DNA from 4 places in the Buttiauxella gaviniae genome. Region 4 is predicted to be linked to each of the others. Evidence: predicted binding sites of a transcription regulator. Region 4 holds the regulator's gene; each other region holds the start of a gene.
The links. Region 4 encodes Fur, which represses iron uptake genes when iron is present. Its sites were predicted from a motif close to ATAATAATGAGAACNACTATCAA; they were not measured.
Positions count from the first base shown of each region.

Region 1: a site for Fur is predicted at 1,008-1,030, ahead of bfd (bacterioferritin-associated ferredoxin). Genes of this name have one in related genera too.
Region 2: a site for Fur is predicted at 905-927, ahead of fes (enterochelin esterase). Genes of this name have one in related genera too.
Region 3: a site for Fur is predicted at 1,224-1,246, ahead of sodA (superoxide dismutase [Mn]). Genes of this name have one in related genera too.

Region 1 covers NZ_JBFMVT010000002.1:1,519,284-1,521,489, reverse strand. The annotation lists gene tuf (elongation factor Tu) at 1-915, shown strand, start outside; gene bfd (bacterioferritin-associated ferredoxin) at 1,065-1,259, shown strand; gene bfr (bacterioferritin) at 1,331-1,804, shown strand; gene AB1E22_RS07715 (prepilin peptidase) at 1,844-2,206, opposite strand, start outside.
Region 2 covers NZ_JBFMVT010000002.1:3,025,111-3,027,316, forward strand. The annotation lists gene AB1E22_RS14650 (TonB-dependent siderophore receptor) at 1-705, opposite strand, end outside; gene fes (enterochelin esterase) at 986-2,203, shown strand.
Region 3 covers NZ_JBFMVT010000002.1:1,652,140-1,654,345, forward strand. The annotation lists gene AB1E22_RS08350 (arabinose isomerase) at 1-1,051, opposite strand, end outside; gene sodA (superoxide dismutase [Mn]) at 1,326-1,946, shown strand; gene yiiM (6-hydroxyaminopurine reductase) at 2,024-2,206, shown strand, end outside.
Region 4 covers NZ_JBFMVT010000002.1:3,231,275-3,233,480, reverse strand. The annotation lists gene fldA (flavodoxin FldA) at 1-282, shown strand, start outside; gene fur (ferric iron uptake transcriptional regulator) at 693-1,145, shown strand; gene chiQ (ChiQ/YbfN family lipoprotein) at 1,237-1,563, opposite strand; gene chiP (chitoporin ChiP) at 1,611-2,206, opposite strand, start outside.

The DNA of each region.
Region 1 (2,206 bases), 1.7 Mb from region 4:
AACATGATCACCGGTGCTGCTCAGATGGACGGCGCTATCCTGGTTGTTGCTGCGACTGATGGCCCGATGCCACAGACCCGTGAGCACATCCTGCTGGGTCGTCAGGTTGGCGTTCCTTTCATCATCGTGTTCCTGAACAAATGTGACATGGTTGATGACGAAGAGCTGCTGGAACTGGTTGAAATGGAAGTTCGTGAACTTCTGTCTCAGTACGACTTCCCGGGCGACGATACGCCAATCGTTCGTGGTTCAGCTCTGAAAGCGCTGGAAGGCGAAGCAGAGTGGGAAGCGAAAATCATCGAACTGGCAGGTCACCTGGATTCTTACATCCCTGAGCCAGAGCGTGCGATTGATAAGCCATTCCTGCTGCCAATCGAAGACGTATTCTCCATCTCCGGTCGTGGTACCGTTGTTACCGGTCGTGTAGAGCGCGGTATCGTTAAAGTTGGCGAAGAAGTTGAAATCGTTGGTATCAAAGATACAGCGAAATCAACCTGTACTGGCGTTGAAATGTTCCGCAAACTGCTGGACGAAGGCCGTGCTGGTGAGAACGTAGGTGTTCTGCTGCGTGGTATCAAACGTGAAGAAATCGAACGTGGTCAGGTACTGGCTAAGCCGGGCTCAATCAAGCCACACACCAAGTTCGAATCTGAAGTTTATATCCTGTCCAAAGATGAAGGCGGCCGTCATACTCCGTTCTTCAAAGGCTACCGTCCACAGTTCTACTTCCGTACAACTGACGTGACTGGCACCATCGAACTGCCAGAAGGCGTAGAGATGGTAATGCCGGGCGACAACATCCAGATGGTTGTAACCCTGATCCACCCAATCGCGATGGACGACGGTCTGCGTTTCGCAATCCGTGAAGGCGGCCGTACTGTAGGTGCGGGCGTTGTTGCTAAAGTTATCGCTTAATCGCTGATACCTTAGTATGAAAAAAGAGCGCTTCGGCGCTCTTTTTTTTTGTAATTTTTACCGCTTACAACCTGAACCAACATGTCTGTGCTATTGTAATCATAACTATTCTCATTTACACTTTGCGCGTAATTTGAACGGGAGTGCATATGTACGTTTGTCTGTGTAATGGTGTAAGTGATAAAAAAATTCGGCAGGCAGTGCGCCAGTTCCATCCACAATCTTTCCAGCAGCTTCGCAAGTTTGTGCCAGTGGGAAACCAATGTGGTAAGTGCGTTCGCGCGGCGAGAGAAATCATGCAAGAAGAGCTATTGCAGATCCCAGAATTTAAAGAGATTGCTTAATACAGTCACTTTTTTTTGACTTACTCCGTGCTACATCTACGCTTCATGTAGTGGAAGCGGAGGGAGTAAAAATGAAAGGTGATATTAAGATAATAAATTATCTCAATAAATTATTGGGAAACGAGCTTGTCGCGATCAATCAGTATTTTCTCCATGCGAGAATGTTCAAAAACTGGGGCTTAATGCGCCTCAACGACGTTGAATACCACGAATCCATTGATGAAATGAAACACGCCGATAAGTATATCGAGCGTATTTTATTCCTTGAAGGCATTCCTAACCTGCAAGATTTAGGCAGACTTCAGATTGGCGAAGATGTCGAAGAAATGCTTCAGTCCGACCTTAGACTAGAACTGGAAGGCGCTAAAGATTTGCGTGAAGCGATTGCTTACGCGGATACCGTTCATGACTATGTCAGTCGGGACATGATGATCCAAATCCTTGCTGAAGAAGAGCATCACATCGACTGGTTGGAAACAGAACTGGATCTGATCTCTAAAATTGGTTTGCAGAACTATATTCAGTCACAAATCAAAGAAGAGTAATATTCAGGCAAAGAGAGGCCTGGCCTCTCTTTTTTGCTCTCATGTGAGATTCAGCCAGCCTAAAACAATCATGCCCGCACAGGCCAGACAGGGGCCAAAAGGGAGTGTTTTATCTGCTGCTTTGTGCATCAAGATTCGTATCAAAGAAATGAAGATCCCAACGAAGGCCGCTATCAATACTACCGGCGGTAACGCTTGCCAGCCACACCATGCACCGATAGCTGCGAGCATTTTGAAATCTCCATACCCCATGCCTTCCCTACCCGTAGTGAGCCGAAAGCCCCAGTAAATTATCCAGAGCGCCAGATACCCAGCAACGACTCCGTATACGCCATCTTCAAGGGGAATGGTTCCATAAAGACTGTTGTAAATTAATCCTAACCATAGCAGTGGCAGAGTGAG
Region 2 (2,206 bases), 210 kb from region 4:
GGTTTTATCAAGGTTACCGTACAGACGGAAGCTGAAATCCCCGCCCAGCGGGCCGTTCAGGCTAAAGTTGGTGCGCTTGGTTGACCCTTCATCTTTGTGCTCAGGGGCATTCAGATAGGTGTTCCAGGTTCCGTGCCATTCGCCGGTGCCTTTTTTGGTGATGATATTCACCACGCCACCTGCGGCACCGTTACCGTAGCGAGCCGCAGCCGGGCCACGGATAACCTCGATGCGCTCGATCATTTCAGGCGGAACCCAACTGGCATCGCCACGCGTATCACGCTCGCCGCGCCAGCCCAGACGCACTGAGTTACGGCTGGTCACCGGTTTACCGTCGATAAGAATCAGGGTGTTTTCCGGGCCCATGCCTCGAATATCAATCTGACGACCATTCCCGCGCTGGCCGCTGGTGGAGTTACCCGTCAGGTTAACGCCCGGCATGGTACGCACGATTTCGGAAATATCACGCGCCGGTGGGCGCTTTTTCAGCTCTTCAGCGGTGATGGTTGAAACGCCCGGCGCCTGCAGGTTTTGCACGGCGGCGGTAACGACCAGGGTATCTTCTTCTGCTGTGTTGTCGTTGTTAGCAGCAGCGGTCTGCGCCGTTGCTGATGCCGTCTGCTCTGCTGCAAAGGCAGGGACAGCGGCACCGTAGATTCCCAAATTGATCAACATCGCGAGGGAATAGTTAATTTTTTTATTCATTATGGCGGCCTGCTTGAACGCTGAGCCCGGTTTGATTCCATTCCCAAAGGGATCGGGGTCAGCATTGATGTCACGTGGTCATACCGAAATCTGCCCAACAATCCCCCGAAATAAGGCAACTGTGCGTTCAAATTCGGCAATTAATTGTTTTTGCACTATGGAACCCGGTAGGTCCGAGCGCGGAAATACGCTATTGCAAATGCAAATAATTATCAATAGTATTATCAATATATTTCAGGGTTGTTGATCGTTATCAGTAAATTCATAGGGTTTGGTTCGAGTGACAAATTTTCTGACAGGAAGTGAAAGCTGGTGGCAGGAAGCACAGGCTCAGGGAATCCCCGCCGTTACCGTTGAAAATAACGGCCAGTGCGCAGTGACTTTTTTGTGGCGCGACCCGCAGGGCTGCGAGCAAACCTCTCCGGTGAAACGGGTATGGATTTACGTTACGGGCGTGACCGACCATCACCAGCGCTCGCGTCCGCAAAGCCTGGTACGCGTGCCGGGAACGGATGTCTGGCAATGGCAAACGCATCTTAACGCCACCTGGCGCGGCAGTTATTGCCTGATCCCCTCGACCAATGAAGACGATTTCCCTGCCGAAGCTTTTGAGGGCATTGAGCCCGATCGAATGGCGCTGCGTGAAGGCTGGCGGAAATTATTGCCATGCGCGATTGCCGATCCGTTGAATCCAGAAAGTTGGTCAGGTGGGCGAGGGCACCCGATGTCCGGGCTTCATCTTCCCGATGCGCCAGAGCAGCCCGGCTGGGATAAACCCAAAACGCCTTATGCGCCGCCTCAGTGCATCACCTGGCACAGCCAACACCTTAAAAATCAACGCAATGCCTGGATTTTTGCGACGGGAGATAAACACCCGGAACAGCGCCCCTTAGCAATTTTGCTTGATGGGCAATTTTGGGCCGAAGGGATGCCGGCATGGCCTGCGCTACAGGCGCAAACGGATGCGGGCGTGTTACCCGCTGCGGTTTATGTCCTGATTGATGTTATCGACAACAATACCCGCAGCGAAGAACTGCCCTGTAACGCCCAGTTCTGGCTCGCGGTGCAGGAAGAGCTATTACCGCAGTTACGCACCCTTACCCAATGGAATGAAAACCCGGAAACCACCGTGGTGGCCGGGCAGAGTTTTGGCGGGCTTTCTTCGCTCTATGCCGCTCTTCACTGGCCGGAACAATTTGGCTGTGTGCTGAGCCAGTCTGGTTCCTACTGGTGGCCACGCCGCGAAATCAATCAGCAGGGCGGGCTGCTTATCAAGCAGATTGAAGAGGGGCTGACGAGCGCCAAACCGCTACGCATCTATCTTGAAGCAGGGGTCAGAGAACCGCTCATCCATCAAGTCAATCAACGTTTATATCCCTTACTACAACAAACACAGCGCGCTGTTTTCTACCGTCAGGTTGACGGTGGGCACGATGCGCTTTGCTGGCGTGGCGGGCTGATTTCTGGCTTGTCATGGCTTTGGAAAGCGTCTCTTTGACAG
Region 3 (2,206 bases), 1.6 Mb from region 4:
GCCCATCGTGGCCCCAGAGCACCACATCATCGCCAAACTCAATTCCGTACGGCTCGGAGAACGACCCACCTGCGCCAAGCAACTGCTGGATTTTCATCGCCAGCACGTTTTTAATCTCATACTCCCCGGCGACGGGAATGCCGCGGCTTGTCAGCAGCGTGTTGCCGAGAATAATCGACGTGATGATGTTTTCGTAGGCATTGCCGTTACGCCCTTCGTAGTAATACGCCAGCGCGCCGAGGCGGTTGTTTTCGATGAGTTTGTCCATCGCACAAGCCGTTTGCACCGCGCGATCTAATTCAGCTTTTTCACAGGAGGGATCGATTTGCAGCGATGATTCCACTTCCTGCCATTTTTGGGCGCGAGCAGGCTGGGAAACCTTCTCGCGGTATTCTGCCAGCTCACACATTTCCAGCGGTTTAAAACGCACGCCGAGTTTAGCGCTTAGGTTGGTCATATTGCTGTAAACGTCCACCATCCCGTCGTAATAATGCCCCAGAACGCCGACCTGGCACTCTGCCAGCCCTTTGCGCACCTCAAGCGCTTGCAGCCACTGCTCCGTCTCCTGCCAGACGTAGTCATCGCCTTTTAACGCGCCAACGATAAGTTGATAGCGAATGCCCGCCCGATTAAATACGTTTGCCAGTTCCGGGGCGCTGCACGCCTGGCAATGGGCGAGCCATTCGCCGGTGCGTTCACCGCGATCAGTCATATCACGGATTTTGCCGTACGGCAGGCCGGGCTCCGGCTGAAGCGCAAGGATAATCACCGGTTTATTTATTTTTTGCACCAGCGGCAGAACGGTGGAACTCAGGGCGTAAGTGCTGATGTAGAGCACAATGGCATCAACCGGCTGTTGTTGAAGCTGAAGGGAAAAAGTATCGGCTTTGGCGACGCTATCGATCAGCCCCCCATTAATCACTGACGCGCCAGATTGTGCGAGGCGTTGATCGATTTGCTGTAAGTAACCGGTGAGGCGCTGTTCCAGGCCAGAAAATTGTGGCCAGTAGGTATCAAGCCCGATACCAAAAAGGGCGACATTCAGGGACATGATGATGCTCCAGGCTGATGAATGAGCGCCGACTATCACCCTAATTGCCCGGCACTTCCTTTGCGTTAATGCCAGGTTCTGGTGCGTATGGCAAAAAACGATTTATCCACCTGACAATGCTCACATTTTCGCCATCATCACAAAAAGTTATAACCTTATTAAAAGTACGGCATTGATAATCATTTTCAATATCATTTAATTAACTATAATGAACCAACTGATTACGCGGCGTTAACAGCTTGTTCGCCGTTCGATAATAATGGAGATGATGAATATGAGTTATACACTGCCATCCCTGCCTTACGCTTACGACGCCCTGGAACCGCATTTCGACAAACAAACGATGGAAATCCATCACAGCAAACACCACCAGGCGTACGTGAATAACGCGAATGCAGCGCTGGAATCCCTGCCAGAGTTCGCAAGCCTGCCGGTTGAAGAGCTGATCGCCAAACTCGATCAACTGCCTGCCGACAAAAAAACCGTTCTGCGTAACAACGCGGGCGGCCACGCTAACCACAGCTTCTTCTGGAAAGGCCTGAAAACAGGTACCACCCTGCAAGGTGACCTGAAAGCCGCCATCGAGCGTGACTTCGGTAGCGTTGACAACTTCAAAGCAGAATTTGAGAAAGCAGCCGCCACTCGCTTCGGCTCCGGCTGGGCATGGCTGGTTCTGAAAGGCGACAAACTGGCTGTGGTTTCTACCGCAAACCAGGACAGCCCTCTGATGGGTGAAGCTGTCGCTGGCGTATCCGGTTTCCCAATCGTGGGTCTGGATGTGTGGGAACACGCTTACTACCTGAAATTCCAGAACCGTCGTCCTGACTACATCAAAGCATTCTGGGATGTGGTGAACTGGGATGAAGCGGCTGCACGTTTTGCTGCAAAAAAATAAGTTGCAAAGCAACTGACGAGAAGCGAGCCTGATGGCTCGCTTTTTTTATAGCTGTCGTCGGGCACAGGGAGGAACAGATGCACTATCCGCTAAACGTTTATATCGGCAAAATTCGCGAGTACGAAGGCAGCAGGCCGAGCGCTATCGCTAAGTATCAGGTGGATGGCGAACTGCGGCTGACCGAACTGGGCCTGGAGGGCGATCAGCAGGCTGAAAAAATCATTCATGGCGGGCCGGATCGTGCGCTGTGCCACTATCCG
Region 4 (2,206 bases):
GCGCTGTTCGGCTGTGGCGACCAGGAAGACTACGCAGAATATTTCTGTGACGCATTAGGTACTATTCGCGACATTATCGAACCGCGCGGTGCGGCGATTGTGGGCCACTGGCCAACAGCAGGTTACCATTTCGAAGCGTCTAAAGGCCTGGCAGATGACGATCACTTTGTTGGCCTGGCTATCGACGAAGATCGCCAACCTGAGCTTACCGCAGAGCGCGTTCAGAAATGGGTTAACCAGGTTTCTGAAGAACTGAATCTGGCTGATATCCTCAGCGCTTAATGCTATTAGTGACGTGGCCCTTTGGCTGCGTCACATTATCAATAGATATTTCCGATTAAAATAATTGCTACAAATTTGTAACTTTTCAGTTTGTCCCTGTACAATGAATTCCTGGAAAATAGCTAGTAAGGCAAGCAAATCGCGACTCAGCCGCAGTTTTCTGGCTTGAATATGCTTTTACCCTAAATAATTCAAGTTGTGGCCAGGCGGCCAGGGAGCTTATCCCCAAGAGCTTACTTTAGTAAGTGACTGGGGTAAGTGAGTGCAGCCAACACCCCCCACAGCTTGAAGTATGACGGGTATAATACTTGCGGTTCCCATTTAGAATTTGCAGTTCTATAATGAGACGCATTCATCTTAACGCTCACCCTGAGTCCGAGCGATTCGTTAAGCAACAGGACAATTTCCGCATGACTGACAACAATACCGCATTAAAGAAGGCCGGCCTGAAAGTCACGCTTCCTCGATTAAAAATCTTAGAAGTGTTGCAGGGGCCGGTGAATCATCACGTCAGTGCGGAAGACTTATATAAGCGTCTGATTGATATGGGTGAAGAGATTGGTCTCGCCACCGTTTATCGCGTATTAAACCAGTTTGATGATGCAGGCATTGTGACCCGTCATAATTTCGAAGGCGGTAAATCCGTGTTCGAACTGACGCAACAGCATCACCATGACCACTTAATCTGCCTGGACTGCGGCAAAGTTATTGAATTCAGTGATGATTCAATCGAAGCGCGCCAGCGTGAGATTGCATCTCGTCATGGCATTCGTCTGACGAACCACAGCCTGTACCTTTATGGTCACTGCGCTGAAGGTGATTGCCGTACAGACGAGCACGCACACGAAATCAGCGAAAAGTAATCCGTCTATCCTGGCTTCCCTAACCCAGAGGTCAGATGTAAAAAAACCGGTGAGGAAGCTCACCGGTTTTTTTATTGCATGAAGATCACCGCTACTGGTTGTTGGTACGGATCTCTTGCCAGATTTTATCGCATTTGGCTTTGACCGCCTGGTCGTTACCCGTGCGGGTTGCCTGAATGCAATTCTGGTAATCGAGGGTGCGAACCGTCTCTTTCTTCGCAAATTCCTGATGCTGTTTTTCCTGAGCCAGCACATTGAGCACGCTTTGGCACGCCTGGACTTTATCCGGATTACCTTCGGCGGTGTTAATACACGCGCTGTAAGCTGCTTTCAGCTTTGAATCTTCCGGCGCTGTTTTCGGTTGTGCGCAGGCGCTCAAACCTAAAGCCATCACCGTCACTAAAATGATTTTTTTCATGCTGAGTATCCTTAAACAAACCGGGCATTCTCATGCCCGGAATCAAATCAGAAGATGGTGAATGGGGCGATAACGATAAATTTCACGTCGCGCTCATCCTGGAAGATGTTGCCGTAACCCCCGCCCCAGCTTGGAATATCGGAGTGGTTGTCGTACTGAGTGAAGTGCAACTTGAAGAGGGTTCCCTTCGCACGACCATCCTGAACGGTATACATTGCATCAAGGCTGTATGCAGACTCTTTCAGACGGCGATCCGCATCGTAGAAGCCATCGGTCGTCGGTTTAGAGCTTGGTTTAGCATCCCATGCGTAAACATAAGAAGCACCTACCGCCCAACCCGCGAGGTTCCAGTTGCTCAGGTCATACATTGCGCCTGCAAATACCGCTTTTTCACCGTTGGCGTTGAAGTCAGAGCGGTTATCCCACCACACATCAAGACGACCGTTAGAAGATGCATAAGTTGGCGTCATACGTTGCAGGAAGTAGCCCTGCTGGCCGTCTGCCTTAACCATGGTGCCTTCAAGACGCAGGTCGACCTGGCCGACTCGATAGCCGAAGGTTAATGCCTGCAACCATGCAGTACCGTCGTACAGATCGTTGACGCTGCCATCAGAGACTTTGTCACGCGTTCCATAGAATTGAT